2 regions of the Neorhizobium fuzhouense genome follow, and region 2 is predicted to be linked to the other one. Evidence: predicted binding sites of a transcription regulator. Region 2 holds the regulator's gene; the other holds the start of a gene.
The links. The regulator LexA, encoded in region 2, represses DNA repair genes until DNA is damaged. The targets are predictions, from matches to a motif close to TGTTCNNNNTGTGTTCNG.

Region 1: the regulator LexA is predicted to act here: its motif matches at 9,261-9,278, upstream of ACEXP3_RS05235 (putative DNA modification/repair radical SAM protein).

The regions. Positions count from the first base shown of each region.
Region 1 is NZ_JBHFFP010000002.1:303,697-315,163, forward strand. Features, by position in the region: gene ACEXP3_RS05210 (glutathione S-transferase family protein) at 1-656, opposite strand, end outside; gene ypfJ (KPN_02809 family neutral zinc metallopeptidase) at 945-1,853, opposite strand; gene carB (carbamoyl-phosphate synthase large subunit) at 2,203-5,688, shown strand; gene ACEXP3_RS05225 (DUF1842 domain-containing protein) at 5,915-6,367, opposite strand; gene ACEXP3_RS05230 (UdgX family uracil-DNA binding protein) at 6,560-8,023, opposite strand; gene ACEXP3_RS05235 (putative DNA modification/repair radical SAM protein) at 8,023-9,255, opposite strand; gene greA (transcription elongation factor GreA) at 9,483-9,959, shown strand; gene ACEXP3_RS05245 (glycosyltransferase family 4 protein) at 9,983-11,041, shown strand; gene ACEXP3_RS05250 (glycosyltransferase family 25 protein) at 11,054-11,467, shown strand, end outside.
Region 2 is NZ_JBHFFP010000012.1:177,905-189,371, reverse strand. Features, by position in the region: gene ACEXP3_RS20155 (ComEC/Rec2 family competence protein) at 1-1,082, shown strand, start outside; gene lexA (transcriptional repressor LexA) at 1,063-1,782, opposite strand; gene ACEXP3_RS20145 (VOC family protein) at 1,939-2,823, shown strand; gene kdsA (3-deoxy-8-phosphooctulonate synthase) at 2,826-3,671, shown strand; gene ACEXP3_RS20135 (methyl-accepting chemotaxis protein) at 3,738-5,588, opposite strand; gene eno (phosphopyruvate hydratase) at 5,847-7,121, shown strand; gene ACEXP3_RS20125 (FtsB family cell division protein) at 7,340-7,657, shown strand; gene pdhA (pyruvate dehydrogenase (acetyl-transferring) E1 component subunit alpha) at 7,843-8,844, shown strand; gene ACEXP3_RS20115 (pyruvate dehydrogenase complex E1 component subunit beta) at 8,862-10,277, shown strand; gene ACEXP3_RS20110 (pyruvate dehydrogenase complex dihydrolipoamide acetyltransferase) at 10,293-11,467, shown strand, end outside.

The sequences.
Region 1 (11,467 bases), on a different contig from region 2:
TCATACTGGCCGCCCTTCATCAGCGCCCGCTGGTAGGCGGGACGGGCGCGGATGGCCTCCATGTAGCGGCGCACGCCAGACACATCGCCATGGGCGTCCATGCGCGTCATGCCCGCTTCAACGGGAAAGCTCATGGCGATGTCGGCGGCAGAAAATTCCGCACCGGCAAACCAGCCGCCACGCAATAGCTCGCGGTTCCAGAAGGCCAGATGATCGGCCAGCTGCGGATCGACCAGTTTCTTCTGCACACCCTTGGCAATGAGCGAAGCAACCGGGCGCAGGAAAAGCGGCAACTGGCCCGGCAGCCGCAGGAAGATCAACTTCAAAAGCAGAAGCGGCATGGCGGAGCCCTCCGCGTAATGCAGCCAGTAGCTATAGCGAAGCGCCTCGTCGGTACCGGCCAGCGGTTTCAGATGTTTGCCCGCCCCATAGGTTTCGACGAGATACTCGATGATCGCGCCGCTTTCGGCCACCACGCGGCCATCATCCTCAATCACCGGCGACTTGCCGAGCGGATGCACCGCCTTCAGGCTTTCCGGCGCCCGCATGTCGGCTGCGCGGTGATAGGTCTTGACGGTGTAGTCGAGCCCAAGCTCCTCCAGCAGCCAGAGAATGCGATGGGCACGGGAATTGTCGAGATAGTGCAGGATGATCATCGTGAACCTCGGAATCAGGACTGCTGCGTTGTCAGCACGGCCTCGAACCTATCTCATCCGGCACGGAAATTAAAAAGCAGCCGCGACAGCGGATTGACCGTCCGCCGGATGGTGAGGTGATGGGAAGCGAGCAGCACCGGAGTGAGGATGTCGCACGGCAGGCCGAGGAGATCGATATGCGACGTACCGCGAGCGCAACTTTTGCCGAATAGCTGGCTCAAGACCGCACAAGGCAGGGCAGAACAACCTCCGCCCTCGCCCATTTAGACCGCGCGCAGCAAACCGCCGTTACAGCTGATCGTAGCGTGGTGCAAACGTATCGCACGCCTTTATGTCGCCGCTGACAAAGCCTTTGCGGAACCAGGTCACCCGCTGGGCGGATGTGCCGTGATTGAAGGCATCGGGCACGACATATCCCTGCGAGCGCTTTTGCAACGTATCGTCGCCGATCTGTTGTGCGGCGTTCAACGCCTCCTCCAGATCGCCCGCTTCCAGAATGCCACGTTGCTGTGTTGATTTTCCCCAGACGCCGGCAAAGCAGTCTGCCTGAAGCTCCACCCGCACCGACATGCGGTTGGCATCGACCTCGCTCATCGAACCGCGCATCTGGTTGAACTTCGGCAGCACGCCGGTCAGGTTCTGCACGTGATGACCGACCTCATGGGCAATGACATAGGCTTCGGCGAAATCGCCGGACGCACCGTACTGGCCGGACAGCTGTCGGAAAAAGCCCGTGTCGAGATAGACCTTGCGATCGTTCGGGCAGTAGAAGGGTCCCGTCGCCGAAGACGCCGACCCGCAGGCGGAGCGGACGCCGCCGGAAAACAGCACCATGGTCGGTTCCTCATAGGTCTGCCCGGCTCTCTGGAAGATCCCGTTCCATGTGTCTTCCGTCTCGGCCAGAACAGTGCGCACGAAAGCCGTCATTTCATCATTTTGCGCGGACCGGGGCTCAGCCTGCTGCCGGGTCCCCGAGGATCCGCCGTCCATGCCGATATCCCCACCGGACAGCAAGGTCAGCGGATTGATGCCGAGCATGAAGCAGACGATGACGATGAAGATGAGACCACCGATCCCGATGCCGCCGCCGCGCCCGCCACCGATGGGAATTCGGATCCCCCTCCCGCCCAGGGAACTGCCGCCCGCGCCGCGTTGATCCTCGATATTGTCCGATTGACGACGTCCCCGCCATTGCATGGCTTTGTCCCCTGCCTGTGTCTCTGCCGCCAGAACGCAATGATACGGATGCAGGTTCCTTTGCGCTGCGGACGCAACCGAGGGAGTTTTTGGATATGTCGTGAAACCGCGGCGCGCAGGGCCACCTTAAAATGTCAGACGGCCGATTTATGGAGGCTCACCAGGCTCTCCCGATGTGCCATCCTGCGCCGTTGCGGCGACTTCTGTAGATTTCAAAGATTGGGGGTTCCTTCCGCCTCAACATTTCCCTATAAGCCGCTTCTAGCCTGAAAAAACCATTCTTGTGCCCGACCGGTGATCCACTCATCCGGCCGGTTTTTCGCGCAGGAAAAATAAGCGGAAAGACGATATGCCCAAGCGCCAAGACATCAAGTCCATCCTCATCATTGGCGCGGGGCCAATCGTCATCGGCCAGGCGTGCGAATTCGACTATTCCGGCACACAGGCCGTCAAGGCGCTGAAGGAAGAGGGTTACCGGGTCATCCTGGTCAACTCCAACCCGGCAACGATCATGACCGATCCGGGCCTTGCCGACGCGACCTACGTCGAGCCGATCACCCCGGAAGTCGTTGCCAAGATCATCGCCAAGGAGCGCCCGGACGCGCTTCTGCCGACCATGGGCGGGCAGACGGCGCTCAACACGGCGTTGTCCTTGAAGCGCATGGGCGTTCTCGACCGCTACAATGTCGAGATGATCGGTGCAAAGCCGGCGGCCATCGACATGGCCGAAGACCGCGCCCTCTTCCGCGAAGCCATGGCGCGCATCGGCCTTGAAACGCCGAAATCGATGCTGGCCAATGCCACCGACATCAAGGATACCGACCGCAAGAGCCATGAGGCCGAGCGCGCCAAGCTGCGCGAGACGCTCTCGGGCGCCGAACTCGACAAGGCGCTGGACGAGCTGGAAAACCAGTGGAACCTCGGCGAAACCGACCGCAAGCAGCGTTACATGAGCCATGCCATGGCGGTTGCCGCCCAGGCGCTCGATGTCGTCGGCCTCCCCGCCATCATCCGCCCCTCCTTCACCATGGGCGGCACCGGCGGCGGCATTGCCTACAACCGTTCGGAATTCTTCGAGATCATCGGCTCGGGCCTTGATGCCTCGCCGACCACCGAAGTGCTGATCGAGGAATCGGTGCTCGGCTGGAAGGAGTATGAAATGGAGGTCGTCCGCGACAAGGCGGACAACTGCATCATCATCTGCTCCATCGAGAACATCGATCCGATGGGCGTGCACACCGGCGATTCGATCACCGTGGCCCCGGCGCTGACGCTGACGGACAAGGAATACCAGATGATGCGCAACGCCTCGATTGCGGTGCTGCGCGAGATCGGCGTTGAAACCGGCGGCTCGAACGTGCAGTTCGCCGTCAATCCGGCCGATGGCCGCCTCGTCGTCATCGAAATGAACCCGCGCGTGTCGCGCTCGTCGGCTCTTGCATCGAAGGCCACCGGCTTCCCGATTGCCAAGGTCGCCGCCAAGCTTGCCGTCGGCTATACGCTGGACGAACTGGACAACGACATTACCGGCGGCGCAACGCCCGCCTCGTTCGAACCGTCGATCGACTACGTCGTGACGAAGATCCCGCGCTTTGCCTTCGAAAAATTCCCCGGCGCCGAACCGACCCTGACCACCGCCATGAAGTCGGTCGGCGAAGTCATGGCCATCGGCCGCACCTTTGCCGAATCGCTCCAGAAGGCGCTGCGCGGCCTCGAAACCGGCCTCACCGGCCTCGACGAAATCGAGATCCCCGGCATGGAAGCCGGCGAAGGATCGAAGAACGCGATCCGTGCTGCCATCGGCACGCCGACGCCTGATCGCCTGCGCATGGTGGCCCAGGCCCTGCGTCTCGGCATGTCGGAAGCCGAAGTGCATGAAGGCTGCAAGATCGACCCCTGGTTCATCGCCCAGTTCAAGGCGATCGTCGACATGGAAGCGCGCGTGCGCGAACATGGCCTGCCGACGGATGCGGAAAACTTGCGCGCCCTGAAGGCCATGGGCTTTTCGGATGCCCGTCTCGCCTCGCTCTCCGGCAAGCGCCCGAAGGAAGTGGCCGAACTGCGCAACAGCCTGTCCGTCCGCCCGGTCTTCAAGCGCATCGATACCTGCGCGGCCGAATTCGCCTCGCCGACCGCCTACATGTATTCGACCTACGAGACGCCCTTTGTCGGCGCGCTGCGTTCGGAAGCGGAAATCTCCGACCGCAAGAAGGTCGTCATCCTCGGCGGTGGCCCGAACCGTATCGGCCAGGGCATCGAATTCGATTATTGCTGCTGCCATGCCGCCTTCGCGCTGAAGGATGCCGGCTTTGAAGCGATCATGATCAACTGCAACCCGGAAACCGTGTCCACCGACTACGACACCTCCGACCGCCTCTATTTCGAGCCGCTGACGGCCGAAGACGTGATCGAGATCCTGCGCGCGGAACAGGAAAAGGGCGAAGTGGTGGGCGTCATCGTGCAGTTCGGCGGCCAGACGCCGCTGAAGCTTGCCGAAGCGCTGGAAAAGAACGGCATCCCGATCCTCGGCACCGCGCCTGATATGATCGATCTTGCCGAAGACCGTGACCGCTTCCAGAAGCTTCTGATGAAGCTCGACCTCAACCAGCCGAACAACGGCATCGCCTACTCCGTCGAGCAGGCCCGCCTTGTCGCGTCGGAAATCGGCTTCCCGCTCGTCGTGCGCCCCTCCTATGTTCTGGGTGGCCGCGCCATGCAGATCATCCATTCGGAAGGCCAGCTCCAGAGCTACCTGCTCGATACGGTGCCGGGCCTTGTGCCGGAAGACATCAAGCAGCGCTATCCGAACGACAAGACCGGCCAGATCAACACTCTGCTCGGCAAGAACCCTCTTCTGTTCGACAGCTACCTGACGAATGCCGTGGAAGTGGACGTCGATGCCCTTTGCGACGGCGAAAACGTCTTTGTCTCGGGCATCATGGAGCATATCGAAGAAGCCGGCATCCACTCCGGCGACTCGGCCTGCTCGCTGCCGTCGCGCTCGCTGTCAAAAGAAACGCTGGACGAACTGGAGCGCCAGACGGCGGCCATGGCGCGTGCGCTCAACGTCGGCGGCCTGATGAATGTGCAGTATGCCATCAAGGACGGCGTAATCTACGTGCTCGAAGTCAACCCGCGCGCCTCACGCACGGTGCCCTTCGTCGCAAAGACCATCGGCGCGCCGATTGCCAAGATCGCAGCCCGTATCATGACCGGCGAAAAACTGGATGCGGCAATTGCGGCCTATGGCACAAAGCCCGATCCGCGCAATCTGAAGCACATCGCCGTCAAGGAAGCCGTCTTCCCGTTTGCCCGCTTCCCCGGCGTCGATACGCTGCTGGGTCCTGAAATGCGCTCGACCGGCGAAGTCATCGGCCTCGACAGCAACTTTGCGCTCGCCTTTGCCAAGAGCCAGCTCGGCGCCAGCGTCGAGTTGCCGCGCGATGGAACCGTGTTCGTCTCCGTGCGCGACGAGGACAAGGAACGTGTTCTGCCGGCCATCAAGCTGCTGGTCGAGATCGGCTTCAAGGTTCTGGCCACCGGCGGCACGGCGCGCTTCCTTGCCGAAAAGGGTATCGAGGCGACCAAGATCAACAAGGTTCTGGAGGGACGTCCGCATATCGAGGATGCCATCCGCAACCGCCAGGTTCAGCTCGTCATCAACACGACGGATAGCAACAAGGCGATCTCGGATTCCAAGTCGCTGCGCCGCGCAACGCTGATGCAGAAGGTGCCCTATTACACCACCATGGCCGGCGCCCTTGCCGCGGCAGAAGCCATCCAGGCGCTGAAGAAGGGCCAGCTGGAAGTGCGCCCGCTGCAGAGCTATTTCTGAGGACGTCACGCCTGACAGGCATCTGCAAACAAGCAGCAAATTGACGAAGGGCGGCCCTGGCCGCCCTTCCGCGTTTTCGGGATCTTTTTCCAGCACAACGGCCCGCTTCGCTCGCCTCTATCGGGCCCGTCACGTTGCGTGACGCGGACCTTCGTAATCGGCGGTCGGGATGCGCCGAAGACAAGATAGCTTTACCTCGTCATTGGTCCGCCCGGCTGATCAGCCTTCATGCTGCCTTGCTGAGCGGGTCATGGCCAGCCACCGTCTTGGAGATCGGCTGGCGCACCTGGTGCCACTCGCCGGTAAGCCCCGTGCGATACTGGTAGATGATCTCACCGCCCGAAAAATCGGGTTCGAGAAGAAGGATTGCCGAGTAGTTCTCCGGAATGACCGGTCCGATCCCGGCCTCGGGCGGCCACACGATCTCCGGCCAGCCCTTGAGGTCGATCCGGATCTTCGATCCCGGTCCCATCACGGTTTCGTAGATGAGCGGGCCGGAGACATGCGACGACACGCTGAGGGGCGGGTTGACGGCCTGCGTCACCTCCGAATGCCCCGTCACGAGGCTCTTCGGCGTGTAAACCGTCAGATTGAGCGTATTGATCGGGGCGCCCGGCGCGCCTTCCGAGCGCAGCGGCAAATAGAACAGCCCGACCTTCTGAACACTTTCGATAGCCATGAAACGTCCTCCCGTTTGCGATGATTGATGAATCCGACCATTGATCTCCTTAAAAATCAACCATCGGACGCAAACATAATGTCACCACCTGTATAGGATGCAACCGTAAGATTTCACGGACTTTCAGCAGAAAAAGTAAATATTTGCCGACGACGCCAAGAATACTAGGCTATCCGGCAATATTTTTTGCGGCTACATAAAGTATTCTATCACGCCGCGCAGATCATTCTGAAAGAGCTGCCTTTCCCGCCTCTGGACCTCCCCGTCTTGCAAGCGCAGCAGATAGGAGGGATGGACGGTGACGAGCAACCGGCGGTCTTCGCCGATGCTCATCATCTTTCCGCGCACCTCCGACAGAGGTCGCTTTTCGCCCGTCAGCGAGAAATAGGCACTAGCCCCCATCGCCACGACCAGCTTTGGCTGGACCAGGTCAACCTCCTGGCCCAGCCACCAGCGGCAGGCCTCGATCTCGCCCTGGTTCGGCTTCTGGTGGATACGCCGCTTGCCGCGCGGCTCATATTTGAAGTGCTTGACCGCATTGGTGACATAGAGCGCCTGCCGATCGATACCGATTTCAGACAGAACCCCGTCGAACAGCTTCCCGGCCGGGCCGACGAAGGCCCGACCCGCCAGATCCTCCTGATCGCCCGGCTGCTCGCCAACCACCATGATATCGGCCCGATCCGGCCCTTCCCCGAACACCGTCTGCGTTGCCTTGCAATGCAGCGGGCAGCGCGTACAGCATTCCGCCTGCCGACGAAGCCCGGCAAGCGTGGGCGCCGGCGCATTGAGTGGCAGGTCCGACAGCAAAGCCGTGGCGGCACGCTCGCGCAACCGCGCGTGAAACAGCGGCGGCTGGGAGGCGGCCTTTTCAGCCATCTCCTTCACCTTTTCCTCGGCCTGCGCGATGAGGCCGGGAATGAGCGAGGCTTCCGGCAGGTTTTTCCAGTATTTCTTCGGCATTTCCGCCGTCATCGCCTTCACCTTCAACCGGGCGGGATTGAAGATATTGGCGTAATAGACCCGCCAGAGGTCATCGGCGACATCCTGCCGGTCAAGCTTTTCTGCCGGCTGATCTGATACGACCAGGCCTTCAGCATTGAAGGCAGCCGATCCCTTCGGGGTGGCAATCAGCCAGTCCATGTCGGCAAAGCGGCGGGCAAAGAAGGGGGCCGTGCGCGCCACGATGAAATGATCCGGTTCGAACCAGGCGACGAAAGAGCGGCGCGGCCCCTTCTCTCCCGGCACTTCCTTGAAGCGAACGAAGGCCTTCATCTTGTGGCTGTCGCGGCGCACCGATTTTTCAAGCTTCAGCGCCTCGATCACATCGGCATCGGAAACGATTTCCAGAAGCTGCCGCTCATGGCGCAGTCGAAAGAGCAGGCGGTAAAGCAGCGCAAAGCGCGCCGGCTGCGTGTGACAGACGACCGATTGCGCAAGCGCCAGAAAGGCAGCCGGCACCGCAACGGCCTTCCCCGCTGCCGCAACCGATGGCGCCGGCATCGGCTGCGGTTCACCCGCCCCCTCCAGAAGCGTTGCCTCGCCTGCAAGCCGCCAGTCGACGGCCTGCGGCTCGACATCGGCCTGCAGGAGCGCGCGCGCGGCGTCCCGCCATTCGGTAAAATCGCCGCGCCCTTTCAGGAAGACCGTGCGCATCAGAACAGGGCCAGTTGCTGCGGCTGCGGCGCAAACATGCCGCGCAGATCCGTGCGGTCGATCAGCCGGTGCGGCGTCCAGCCGTCTGCAACGATGAAGGCCTGTACCTTGCGCAGCGACACCGAGAGGCGCCCGAGATCCTCCAGCCGCAACCGCCGCTGCCGGCGCGAAGACAGGATCGCGCGCACCGTCTTCGTGCCGAACCCCGGGACACGCAGCAGCATTTCCTTGGGCGCCTTGTTGACGTCGACGGGAAATTTTTCGCGGTTGCCCAAAGCCCAGGCCAGTTTCGGATCGAGATCGAGATCGAGATTGCCGTCGGGTGCCGAAGCGGTAATTTCGCTAATATCGAACCCGTAGAAACGATAGAGCCAGTCGGCCTGGTACAGCCGATGCTCGCGCATCAGCGGCGGCTTGATCAGCGGCAGTTTCGAAGAGGCGTCCGGGATGGGGCTGAAGGCGGAGTAATAGACACGCTTCAGGCCATAGCTGCCGTAAAGCCGGGCGCTGGTGCCCAATATGGTCGCATCGCTTGCGCCATCGGCCCCGACGATCATCTGCGTGCTCTGGCCGGCGGGCACGAAGGTGCGCCGACGCTTCGTCTGCAGCGTCGGCTCGGACGCCTCCTCGATCTTCAACTGCAGATCGCCCATGGCGCGCCGGATGCCGGCGGGCTTCTTTTCCGGTGCAAACTGGCCAATCCCCTGGTCGGTCGGCAATTCTATATTGATCGACAGCCGGTCCGCATAAAGCCCTGCCTCGGCAATGAGGGCCGGAGAGGCATCGGGAATGGTCTTCAGGTGAATATAGCCGCGGAACTGGTGGGTGGTGCGCAGCTCACGCGCCACCCGCACCATCTCCTCCATGGTGTGATCGGAGGAGCGGATGATGCCGGAGGAGAGAAACAGACCCTCGATATAATTGCGCCGGTAGAATTCGAGCGTCAGCCAGATCACCTCATCGGGCGTGAAGCGCGCCCGCTCGACATTGCTCGACGAGCGATTGATGCAATAGGCGCAGTCGAAGATGCAGAAATTCGTGAGCAGGATCTTGAGGAGCGAAATGCAGCGCCCATCCGGGGCATAGGCATGGCAGATGCCGGACCCTTCGGTCGAACCCAGACCGCCACTGCCGCCCGAATGCCGTTTCGTGGTACCGCTCGAGGCACAGGACGCATCGTATTTGGCAGCGTCGGAGAGAATGGCGAGACGTTCTTTCAGCGACTTCTTCATAAGAATGTTCACTATATGTTCTAATCTCTATCGTCAAGCCGGACTGTGAAAGTCTGCCCCCTGTCAAAGCCCGCCCGGCGCCCTATTTCGAATTTACTGGCAATTGACCTAGTGATTCTGCTATGGTTGCCCAAATTAGAGCTTTCACACGGTTCCGGGGACACCCTCCGGGACCTGTTTCTTTTTGTGGCCGCCCGTGGCGGCCATGAGACTGAGGGTTAAGGAAAATGGTTGATAAGGTCCCGATGACTCCGTCCGGTTTCGCCAAGCTGCAGGAAGAACTGCGCTGGCGCCAGCAGGAGGAACGTCCTCGCATCATCGAGGCCATTTCGGAAGCGCGCGCGCATGGCGACCTTTCGGAAAATGCCGAATACCACGCGGCCAAAGAAGCGCAGAGCCACAACGAAGGCCGCGTGACGGAACTGGAAGACCTGACGGCGCGCGCCGAAGTGATCGACCTCAGCAAGATGTCCGGTTCCAAGATCAAGTTCGGCGCCACGGTCAAGCTGGTGGATGAAGACACCGACGAGGAAAAGATCTACCAGATCGTCGGCGACCAGGAAGCCGACGTGAAGGAAGGCCGCATTTCGATTTCCTCGCCGATTGCCCGCGCCATGATCGGCAAGGAAGCTGGCGACAGCATCGAAGTGGTGGCACCCGGTGGCTCCAAGGCCTACGAGATCATCGCCGTCAACTGGGGCTGAAACCCGTCGAGCAGGCGTTCATCGTGCCCCCTTCCCTGCATCAGGTCGAGGTGATTGCCCCGCACTTCAAACGAAGGCTGTCGGGCGTCACCTCCACCATCATCCAGCTCGTTCCGGTCCAGAACCGTCTCGGCCAGAAGGTCGTTACCTTCGGGCCGGGCCTGCCGTCCTTCCTGCCGTCCATGACGGCAGGCGACCTCCTGCGCCTGTGGGCACCGCCCGAGGGCGGCCGTTACCGGGTCTGGCATGCGCGGCGCAATATCGAGATGCTGCCCGGCATTCTCCTGCGCGATGTCTGCCGCATGCCGCTGAAGCTCGTCTTCACCTCCGCCTCGCAGCGCAAGCATTCCGCCTGGACGAAATGGCTGATTTCGCGGATGGACCGGGTAATTTCGGTCTGCCGGAAAACCGCCTCCTATCTCGAGCGGGAGAGCACCGTCATCCTGCACGGCATCGATCTTCAGCGGTTTTCCTCGGCGCCTGACAAGGCTGCCGCCAAGGCGCAGCTCGGGCTCGATCCGCAAAAGCACCATGTCGGCTGTTTCGGCCGCGTGCGCCACCAGAAGGGCACGGATCTCTTCGTCGATGCGATGATCCGGCTCCTGCCGAACCATCCGCAGTGGACCGCCGTGGTCGCCGGGCGCGCGACGCCGAAATACGTCCCCTTCGAGGACGAGCTGAAAGCGCGCGTCAACGCCGCCGGCCTTGCCGATCGCATCCTGTTTGTCGGCGAGCATACCAATATCAACGAGTGGTATCGCGGGCTGGACCTGTTCGTCGCGCCGCAGCGCTGGGAAGGGTTCGGGCTCACCCCGCTCGAAGCCATGGCAAGCGGCATCCCGGTGGTGGCCGCCGATGTCGGCGCCTTTGCCGAACTGATCGTCGATGGAGAAACCGGGCGCATGGTGGAACGCGGGGAACTTGCCAGTTTTGCCAGCGGGATAGAACCCTACCTTGCCTCCCCGTCCCTCTGCATCGCACACGGCACCGCCGCCCATGCCCACGTCACCGAACACTTTTCCGTCGAACGCGAGGCAAAGGCCATCGGCGCCGTGTACCGGGCGCTGCTGGATGCTCGATAAGGCCCTTTTTCCATGACAATCTACGTCATCAACCTTGATCGCGCCTTAGACCGCATGGCCCGCATGCAGGCGCTGCTGACGGAGCGTGGCCTTGCCTTCGAACGCATCGAAGCGGTCGATGGCAAGACGCTTTCGCCGGAGACGCTTGAGACATGGTCGGCGAGCCACGAGGACGGGAGCCTGGTGTTGTCGGTGGGCGAGGTTGGCTGCCTGCTAAGCCACAGGCAGGTCTGGCAAAAGGTCGTTGAGAAAGGCGAACCCGGCGTCGTGCTGGAGGATGATTTGCATATTGCTCCTGCATCATCCGCACTTTTACGATCTTTGGATTGGCTTCCCGCGGAAGCAGACCTTGTGAAGCTCGAGACGACGGGAAAGACCATAGTCGTCTCACGTGCCAAGCGCCCGGTTGCATCTGCCTTCTGTCTC
Region 2 (11,467 bases):
TGATGCCGTTCGGACTGGAGGCTCCGTTCATCAAGATCATGGGCTATGGCGTGCAGCTGGTCATTGCCATTGCAGAAACGGTGGCGGGCTGGGGCGGCGATGCGGCTGTCGGGCGCCAGAGCGTCTGGCTGCTTCCTCTTGCGTCGATTGGCTTTCTCCTCCTCGTTCTCCTGCGCACCCGATTGAAGCTGGTCGGTGCGGCGATTATGGCCGTAGCACTGACCGTCTCTTTCTGGCCCAGAGGTGCAGCGCGTCCCGACCTCCTGGTGTCCGACGATGCGACCCTCGTGGCCCTCGTCGAGGAGAATGAGGCGGCCGTCAGCCGCCGCACGCCACCCGAATTCATCTATCGCCAGTGGCAAAATGCCTTGATGATCGACAAGACCCTGCATCCCATCATGGCGAAATCCACCGCCGGACTGTTCCCGGCATCATCCGACCTATCCCCTAAGCCACCGATGCGGCCGCTTGCAGGCCCGAAAGGCAGCCCACCGAAAGCATCGGCCGAGGACCGTGAAGACCGAACGCCCGCAGCCGGCGCCATCGACCTGCTCGCCGAAGACATCCCGCCGCCGGAACCGCCGGCGCGCGACGGCCGTGCGCCAGACAATATCGACAATCCAGACAATCAAGCGCGGGCGCTCAGCACGCAGGAACGGCGCGAGGCGGCAGTGGCGATGGCCGATGCATTCCGCACCGCGCCGGCTGGCCGATTCGCCTGCCTCGCCCGGGTCGGCTGCTTTGCCCGCTCCGCGGAAAAGATCCGCATTGCGGTGATCGAGGATGCCCGCTATGCCGGAACCGCCTGCGACACCTCCGACATCGTCATTGCCGCCCGCGCCCGTTTCGAAACCTGCCGCTCCGGCGCGCTGATGCTGACGGAAAAGACGCTCCGCAAGACGGGTGCCCTGGAAATCCGCTTTGCGCAGAGCGCCACGCGCGCCAACTGGACGGCAACAGCCGCCAATGTCGGCCATTCACGCCCGTGGAGCCTGCACCGCAGCTACGACTGGAAGACGCGCCGTTTCGACGACACGCTCCCGCAACCAGTCTCCGCCCTGCTTAATGGTAGCGACGGATAAGACCGACCAGCTTGCCCTGGATCTTGACCCGGTCTGGACCAAAAATACGGGTCTCATAGGCAGGGTTTGCCGCCTCAAGCGCAATCGAGGCACCCTTGCGACGAAACCGCTTCAGCGTGGCTTCCTCGTCATCGACCAGCGCCACGACGATGTCGCCGGGCGTTGCCGTACTGCCGTTGCGGATGATGACGGTATCGCCGTCGAGAATGCCTGCCTCGATCATCGAATCGCCCTTGACCTCCAGCGCGTAATGTTCGCCGGTGCCCAGCATTTCGATCGGCACGCTGATGGCATGCGTATTGTTCTGGATGGCCGAGATCGGCACGCCGGCTGCGATGCGCCCCATGACGGGAACGGTGGCAGAACCGCTATACTCTTCCACCGGCGGCGCGGGCGGGGCAGGGCGCGCGGCCGGCGTCTTGCCAAGGCTGCCTTCGATGACGCTCGGCGAAAAGCCGCGACGCGGCTGGGCCGGCGGTACATAGGATTCCGGCAGCTTGATCACCTCGAGCGCCCGCGCCCGGTTCGGCAACCGCCGAATGAAGCCACGCTCCTCAAGCGCCGTGATCAGCCGGTGAATGCCCGATTTCGAGGCGAGATCGAGCGCATCCTTCATCTCGTCGAAGGAGGGGGGCACGCCCGCTTCCTTCATTCGTTCGTGAATGAACAGGAGCAGTTCCTGCTGTTTGCGTGTGAGCATGAAGACAACCTCGAAGGGAAACAAATCCAGAACGAACACTATATGTTCCACATGTGTTCCGCAAGCCCTGAAAAGTCGGTGAAAACGCAGTCTGGGCGCGGTTTGTCGCAGCATGCAGCGAGCGCTAAGCTCGCCTCGATCTATCCGGAGAGAATCATGCCGCGTCTTATCGATCATCTTGTCCTGCCGGTCTCCTCGCTTGTCATCGCCCGCGCGCGGCTGGAGCGACTGGGCTTCACCGTGGCCCCCGATGCCGTCCACCCGTTCGGCACGCAGAACGCCTGCGTCTTTCTGGCGGACGGCACCTATCTCGAGCCACTGTCCGTCGCAGATCCGGTCAAGGCAGCGGAAGCAGCTGCGCAGGGCAACGAGTTTACCCGACGCGACCGCATCTTCCGCGACGCGGTGGGCGAGGACGGGTTCTCCGCCCTGGTGGTATCGTCACAGGATGCCGTGGCCGACCGCGCGCGGTTTGCACCGGCGGGCATCGACGGCGGCGATCTGCTCGAGTTTTCCCGCGGCGCGCGCACGGCAGACGGACGGGACGTGGTCGCAAGTTTTCGCCTTGCCTTTGCCGAAACGGCGTCGAAAGCCTTCTTCCTGTTTGCCTGCGAGCGGCTGAACCCGCTGCCGGCAGACCGGGCGCATCTGGAGCGGCATGCCAACGCCGTACTTGGCCTTCGCGGCCTGCTGCTCGTCGCCGAGCGGCCGAAGGCCGTGCAAGCCGTTCTGGAAACCATAATGGATGCAGCGGCACGACCGGCCGAGCGTGGTTTCCGGATCGAGGCCCAGAACGGCTTTGTGTCTGTCGAGCAGCCTCGGGCCGTCGAAGTGCATCTGGGCAGCGCGGCCGCTTATGTCGCGGGCACGACGGAGGTCGCAGAGCCTCTGCAGGGCGCTGCTCTCATCTTTGCCACGGGGGATCTTGCCGTGACAGCGCAATGGCTTGCTGATAAGGACGTGGCTTTCGAGAAGAGTGGCACGCGCATTGTCGTTGCCGCAGCCCCCGGTCAGGGTGCTGCCTTCGTATTTGAGGAGTGATCATGGCCGTCACAGCCAATCCAGAGGTTTCCGTCGGCGAGGGCTCGGCCCGCGTCGTATTTTCCAACACCGGCCACCTGTCGCTGATTGCCGGTCCCTGCCAGATGGAAAGCCGCGATCACGCCTTCATGATGGCCGGCGCCATCAAGGAGATCTGCGACGAACTGGGCCTCGGCCTTGTCTACAAATCCTCGTTCGACAAGGCCAATCGCACGTCGATTGCCGGCAAGCGCGGCATCGGCCTTGATGCCGCCATGGAGATTTTCGCCGACCTCAAGAAGGAATACGGCTTTCCGGTGCTGACGGACATCCACACCGAAGAACAGTGCGCGGTGGTTGCCGAGACGGTGGATATTCTCCAGATCCCGGCATTTCTGTGCCGCCAGACCGATCTTCTGGTGGCTGCGGCCAAGACGGGGCGCGTGGTGAATGTCAAGAAGGGCCAGTTCCTGGCGCCCTGGGACATGAAGAACGTACTGGCGAAGTTCACCGAAAGCGGCAACCCGAATGTGCTGTTGTGCGAACGCGGTGCCTCCTTCGGCTATAACACGCTGGTCTCCGACATGCGCTCGCTGCCCATCATGGCATCGCTCGGCGCACCGGTCATCTTCGATGCGACGCATTCGGTGCAGCAGCCGGGCGGGCAGGGCGGCTCGACCGGCGGTCAGCGCGAATTCGTCGAAACGCTGGCGCGGGCAGCCGTTGCGGTCGGCGTCGCCGGCGTTTTCATTGAAACCCACGAAGATCCGGACAATGCCCCGTCGGATGGACCCAACATGGTGCACCTGAAGAACCTGAAGGGGCTTCTGGAAAAGCTTCTCGCTCTCGACGCCGTTGCCAAATCCTGACGGATGAGACGGGGCGGCCCGATGCTCGCCCCGTCAACAATTCGCTCTTGTCCGGCCACCTCTGCCCTAAGAGGCCATCCGGCTGCGGCCTGTCTGCCTCTGGCCACCGACGTTGAAGCGGGCGAGATGCTGGCCAAGCCGTGCGGTGTGGCGATTGAGGTCCCCGCAGGCGGCACTGGTTTCTTCCGCCATCGCGGCGTTCTGCTGCGTCACTTGGTCCATCCGGTTGACCGCTTCACTGACTTCAGCGAGCGCATGCGCCTGTTCGCCGGCTGCCGAAACAATGTTGCCGATGAGGTCGTTGACCGACTGGATCTGCTGCTCGATGTCGCCCAGGGACTGGCCGGTGCGGTGCACCAGAGCCACCCCGGCATCCACCTGTTTTGACGAAGTATCGATCAACTGGCGGATTTCCCGGGAAGCGCCGGCGGAACGGCCGGCCAGTTCGCGCACTTCCTGCGCTACCACGGCAAAGCCCTTGCCCGCTTCCCCGGCGCGCGCTGCCTCGACACCGGCATTCAGCGCCAGAAGGTTGGTCTGGAACGCGATCTCGTCGATCACGCTGATGATCTGGCGGATCTGGTTCGACGAATCTTCGATTCTTGCCATGGCATCGACGGCTTCCCGCACAACCAGATTGGAGTTTTCGGCGCTTGCACGGGTGCCGGACATGCGTTTGCTGGCTTCGCGCGCGCGGTCGGTCGTGGTGCGAACGGTGGTGGTAATTTCGGCAAGCGCCGATGCCGCCTGCTCCAGCGAGGAGGCCTGCGATTCGGTGCGCCTCGACAGGTCGTCGGTGCCATGGGCGATGCTGAGGGCGCCGGTTTCAACGGACCGCATGGCATCGCCGATTTCAATCATCGCGTCTTCAAGCGTTTGCAGGCTGCCGTTGAATTCCTGCCGCAGCTTTTCATAGTCGCTGGCAAAGGGAGTTGAGAGGCGGTTGGTGAGATCGCCGGTGGCCAGCCGCCCGAGGCCGCTGCTGAGCGCCGTGATCACGCCGGCGCGGGTGGCATCTTCCTCGGCGCGCCGGGCGTTTTGCTGGCGCTCGGCACTCAATCCGCGCTCTCGCTCCACCTCCTGCCGCTGGCGCGCGGCAATGCGCTCCTGGGCGTTGCCGCGAAAGACCGTTACGGCTGCCGCCATTTCGCCGATCTCATCGCCACGCCCATCATAGGGAACAGGTTTGGAATAATCGCCGCCGGCAAGGATGCTCATGTAATCCCGCATGCCGCGCAACGGCCGGATTGCGCGCCGGTGGAGGCCGATCAGGCCCGCCACCAGAAGGCCAAGTGCAGCCAGACCCGCGGCATATGAGGCCGCGTTCTGGGTGACGGTTTCCTCTGCGGCCTGCTTTTCAGTCGATGAAAGCCGCTCATTGGCTGCGGCCACCAGGGCATCCACCTCGGCGCGATGGACTTCGAACGCCGACTTCAGGCTGTTGACGGCGGCTCGGATCGCCGCCGGATCGCCGCCGGCAACGGCGCGCGCGTAGTCGTTATCGAGGATATTCCAGAATCTGTCGCCGCTGGGCTGCACTTTTTCAGCCAGCTGCTGCTTGAACTGCGTGCTAAGCGTCGATGCCGCCCAGAATGTCTTTCGCGCGTCATAGTCCTTGTGCAGCAGCGCGATCCGCTTCAGATTTTCCGCCGCAAGCTCCGGATGGTAGGCTCCTTCCGTTGCCAGAAGATAGGTCTCCACCAGAAACAGGGGTGGCGGCAGAATATCGGCGACGAGATCCTTGCCATGGATGATCTGCTCATAGACGGGACCGTTTACCCGCAGCCGGTCGAAAGCGGATTTCTGGATGCCGATGGCGGCGGAAACACCGGTACCGACCAGAAGGCCGAACAGGAGGAGGCTGCGCGAGATGGTGAGGGTCATGAAGGATCCGGTTGCAATAAGCGTGTCGACCATAGGCGCACACCTGGCCAGGCTGAGCCTATCAGCAACTATGCATAGGAGCCGTTACCAAATGACAAATGCCAAATTTACCGTTTGGCCCAACTTATTGGATTGACGCGGAAAAATGCAACTGGATCCGCCACCTCCACCCCGGCAGACAGCTCACGCGGCGCGCGCCGGCGAGGCACTGTCATACGCCTGCCATTGTATTTTCCGTCTCTTGGATTAAGACAGTCGGTGATTTCCACCGCACCAGAGCAGGAATAGCCAATGACAGCCATTACCGACATCATCGCCCGCGAAATCCTCGATAGCCGCGGCAACCCGACCGTCGAGGTCGATGTCCATCTCGAGGACGGCAGCATCGGCCGCGCGGCCGTTCCGTCGGGTGCGTCGACGGGCGCGCACGAAGCGGTTGAACTGCGCGACGGCGGCAAGCGCTATCACGGCAAGGGTGTCGAAAAGGCGGTCGAAGCCGTCAACAGCGAGATCTTCGATGCCATCGGCGGCCATGATGCGGAAAACCAGATCCTCATCGACACGCTGATGAGCGAGCTGGACGGCACGCCGAACAAGTCGCGCCTCGGCGCCAACGCCATCCTCGGCGTCTCGCTCGCCGTTGCCAAGGCCGCAGCCGAATCGGCTGGCCTGCCGCTGTTCCGTTATGTCGGCGGCCCGAATGCCCGCCTGCTGCCGGTGCCGATGATGAACATCATCAATGGCGGCGCCCATGCCGACAACCCGATCGATTTCCAGGAATTCATGATCATGCCGGTCGGTGCGGACAGCATTCGTGACGCCGTGCGCATGGGCTCCGAAGTTTTCCACGTTTTGAAGAAGGAACTGGCTGCCGGTGGTCACAACACGAACGTCGGCGACGAAGGCGGCTTTGCGCCTGGCCTGAAGAGCGCCCCGGAAGCGCTCGACTTCATCATGAAGTCGATCGAGAAGGCTGGCTATCGGCCGGGTGACGACATCCAGTTGGCGCTCGACTGCGCCTCGACGGAATTCTTCAAGGACGGAAAGTATGCGCTGGAAGGCGAGGGCCGCACGCTTGAGCCGGAAGCCATGGCCGAGTACCTCGCGGAACTGGCCGCCAAGTATCCGATCATCTCGATCGAAGACGGCATGGCGGAAGACGACTGGGACGGCTGGAAGTACCTCACCGACAAGATCGGTTCCAAGGTGCAGCTGGTCGGCGACGATCTGTTCGTGACCAACTCCGCGCGCCTGCGCGACGGCATCAAGATGGGCGTTGCCAACTCCATCCTCGTCAAGGTCAACCAGATCGGCTCGCTCACCGAAACGCTGGATGCCGTGGAAACCGCGCACAAGGCTGCCTACACCGCCGTCATGTCGCACCGCTCGGGCGAAACGGAAGATTCGACCATTGCCGATCTCGCCGTTGCCACCAATTGCGGGCAGATCAAGACCGGCTCGCTGTCGCGTTCGGACCGGATTGCCAAGTACAACCAGCTGATCCGCATCGAGGAACTGCTCGGACCGCAGGCGACCTTTGCCGGCCGTTCGGTGCTGAAGGCCTGATCCAACGGCTTTGACGCAGAAGACATGATCGTGGAACGGGCGGTGACCGGTGGGTTTGCCGCCCGTTTGCGTTTTACACGCTTGGCACCGGCTGGCGGCCGCATCTAAGACCCGCCAATATTTCCGACAGGGTGTCGCAAGTGGCCCGGGTTCAACGATTGATTAAGCAAGTTGTGCGAATGTGAGGTCCTGGTAATGCGTTTCAGGATCTTGCTCGCATGTGGACGAGACATCACAAGGAACGGAAATTCGGTCGTCTGGTGCTGCCCGTCATCACGATCGCCTTCCTCTCTTATTTCGGATATCATTCGGTGCATGGCGACCTCGGCCTGATCGCCACGGAAAAGTTCGAGAAGATGCGCGCCGAGCGCGCCGGCGAGCTGGCAAAGCTCACCACCAAGCGCAAGGGGCTGGAGCGGCAGGTCGAATTGCTGAGCGATGGCTCACTGGAAAAAGATATGCTCGATGAAACGGCGCGCTATCAGCTCAACGTGTCGCGCGCGGACGAAATCGTTGTGTTCAACAGCTACTTCTGAATTAACCGAAATCTGGTTAATCTTCCTTTTTCCTTGATTTTTCATGGCTTTATATATCATGTGAGCCATGCATTTATGGCATTGCTGGGGCGTGTTTTCTTGCCTATGTTGATGGCAACCAAACAAACACGCAGGGAGGTTAGTGCATGGCGCCCAAGCAAGTCGCGTCCGCGGCCGGTCGAAAGATGGCAGCGAAGCCTGCAAAGAGCAATGGCGGCGCAATCGCCGAGTTCGACAAGGCCGAGGAACTGAAGGCCTATCGGGAAATGCTCCTCATTCGCCGATTCGAGGAAAAGGCCGGCCAGCTCTACGGCATGGGCTTCATCGGCGGTTTCTGTCACCTCTACATCGGCCAGGAAGCTGTCGTCGTCGGCATGCAGATGGCGCTGAAGGATGGCGATCAGGTCATCACCGGTTATCGTGACCACGGTCATATGCTGGCCTGCGGCATGAGTGCACGCGGCGTCATGGCGGAACTTACCGGTCGTCGCGGCGGTCTTTCCAAGGGGAAGGGCGGCTCGATGCACATGTTCTCCAAGGAAAAGAATTTTTACGGCGGTCACGGCATCGTCGGTGCGCAGGTGTCGCTGGGCACCGGTCTCGGCTTTGCCAACAAGTATCGCGGCAATGACAATGTCTCGCTCGCCTATTTCGGCGATGGCGCGGCAAACCAGGGCCAGGTCTATGAAAGCTTCAACATGGCGCAGCTGTGGAAGCTTCCGGTCATCTACGTGATCGAGAACAACCGCTATGCCATGGGCACCGCCGTGTCGCGCGCCTCCGCCCAGACCGATTTCTCGCAGCGTGGCGCCTCCTTCGGCATTCCCGGCATCCAGGTGGATGGCATGGACGTGCGCGCCGTCAAGGCGGCAGCCGACGAGGCCGTCGAGCATTGCCGCTCCGGCAAGGGCCCCATCATCCTGGAAATGCTGACCTATCGCTATCGCGGTCACTCGATGTCCGACCCGGCGAAGTATCGCTCCAAGGATGAAGTGCAGAAGATGCGCTCCGAACATGACCCGATCGAGCAGGTGCGTCTGCGTCTGGTGGAAAAGGGCTGGGCCTCGGAAGACGAGTTGAAGGCCATCGATAAGGACGTCCGTGACGTCGTGGCCGACAGTGCCGATTTCGCCCAGGCCGATCCGGAGCCGGATGTATCCGAGCTTTACACCGACATCCTGCTGTAATTCGGGGAGGGAACCTCATGCCTATCAATATCCTGATGCCCGCCCTCTCTCCGACCATGGAAGAAGGCACGCTGTCCAAGTGGCTGAAAAACGAGGGCGACAAGGTCGTCTCCGGCGACGTGATCGCCGAAATTGAAACCGACAAGGCCACCATGGAAGTGGAAGCCGTCGACGAAGGCGTCATCGGCAAGCTGCTGATTTCCGCCGGCACCGAAAACGTCAAGGTCAACACGCCGATCGCCGTGCTGCTGCAGGACGGTGAAAGCGCCGATTCGATTGGGTCTTCGGCACCGAAGGCCGATGCCGACACGCCGGCCGCCACCTCTGACACTGCCGGCGGCAAGGCCCGCCAGTCGACGGAAGAGCCGACGGCCACCACGGATACCGCCAAGGTTCCGGCAGCCCCGAAGGTTGATGTTGCAAGCGACCCGGACATTCCGGCCGGCACCGAAATGGTGATGACGACGGTGCGCGAAGCACTGCGCGACGCCATGGCCGAAGAAATGCGCCGCGATGGCGATGTCTTCGTCATGGGCGAGGAAGTGGCCGAATACCAGGGCGCCTACAAGATCACGCAAGGCCTCCTGCAGGAATTTGGCCCCCGCCGCGTCGTCGACACGCCGATCACCGAGCATGGCTTTGCCGGAGTCGGCGTCGGCGCCGCCATGGCGGGCCTGAAGCCGATCGTCGAGTTCATGACCTTCAACTTCGCCATGCAGGCGATCGACCAGATCATCAACTCGGCAGCGAAGACGCTCTACATGTCCGGCGGCCAGATGGGCGCGCCGATGGTGTTCCGTGGTCCGAACGGTGCGGCCGCCCGCGTTGCCGCCCAGCACAGCCAGGATTACGCCGCCTGGTACAGCTCGATTCCGGGCCTCAAGGTCATCATGCCCTACACGGCAGCCGACGCGAAAGGCCTCCTGAAGGCCGCCATCCGCGATCCGAACCCGGTTGTCTTCCTCGAAAACGAAATCCTCTACGGCCAGTCCTTCGAAGTGCCGAAGCTCGATGATTTCGTTCTGCCGATCGGCAAGGCGCGCATTCACCGCGCCGGCAAGGACGTCACCATCGTCTCCTGGGGTATCGGCATGACCTATGCGGTCAAGGCTGTTGCCGAACTGGAACAGGCCGGCATCGACGTCGAACTGATCGACCTGCGCACCATCCGTCCGATGGACCTGCCGGCGATCATCGAATCGGTGAAGAAGACCGGCCGTCTGGTTACCATCGAGGAAGGCTATCCGCAGGCCTCCGTCGGCGATTTCATCGCCAACCGGGTGCAGCGCGAAGCCTTCGATTATCTCGATGCGCCGGTGCTGACGATTGCCGGCAAGGACGTGCCGATGCCTTACGCGGCCAATCTCGAAAAGCTGGCTCTGCCGAATGTCGGCGAAGTCGTTCAGGCCGTCAAAGCCGTCTGCTACAAATAAGGGAAGGGCGGAAAGATGCCAATCAACATCACGATGCCCGCCCTCTCTCCCACGATGGAAGAGGGCAACCTCGCCAAGTGGCTGGTCAAGGAGGGCGACACGGTGAAGTCCGGCGACGTCATCGCCGAGATCGAAACCGACAAGGCCACGATGGAAGTCGAAGCGGTCGATGAAGGCACTGTTGCCAAGATCGTCGTTGCCGCCGGCACCGAAGGCGTGAAGGTAAACGCGCTGATCGCCATTCTTGCCGCAGACGGCGAGGATGTGGCGACGGCTGCCGCCGGTGGCGGTTCTGCAGCACCGGCGCCGAAGGCGGAGGCTGCTCCGGCACCGAAGGCCGAGGCCGCAGCGCCCGCCGAAAAGGTGGAAGCTGCCCCGGCTGCTGCAAAGGCTGAAGCTGCACCCGCGTCATCCGGTGATCGCGTCTTCTCCTCGCCGCTCGCCCGCCGCGTTGCCAAGGAAGCCGGCGTCGATATTGCCAAGGTTTCCGGCTCCGGTCCGAAGGGCCGCGTCATCAAGGCCGACGTGGAAAAGGCTGTGGCCGGCGGTTCCGCCAAGGCAGCACCTTCTGCAGCACCGGCTGCTGCTCCGGCATCGGCTGCTGCGCCGACGCTTGCAAAGCCCGCTTCCGACGATGCCGTGCTCAAGCTGTTCGACCCGAGCTCCTACGAGCTTGTGCCGCATGACGGCATGCGCAAGACGATCGCCAAGCGCCTTGTCGAATCCAAGCAGACGATCCCGCATTTCTATGTGACGGTCGATTGCGAACTGGATGCGCTGCTGGCGCTGCGTGCGCAGCTCAACGATGCCGCCCCCCGCAAGGATGGCGCACCGGCCTACAAGCTCTCGGTCAACGACATGGTGATCAAGGCCATGGCGCTCGCGCTGCGCGACGTGCCGGATGCCAACGTCTCTTGGACGGAAGCCAACATGGTCAAGCACAAGCATGCCGATGTCGGCGTTGCCGTGTCGATCCCCGGCGGCCTGATCACCCCGATCATCCGCAAGGCCGAAACCAAGACCCTGTCTGCCATTTCGGCGGAGATGAAGGATCTCGGCAAGCGGGCCAAGGATCGTAAGCTGAAGCCGGAAGAGTATCAGGGCGGCACCACCGCCGTGTCCAACATGGGCATGATGGGCGTGAAGAACTTCGCAGCCGTCGTCAACCCGCCGCATGCCACCATCCTGGC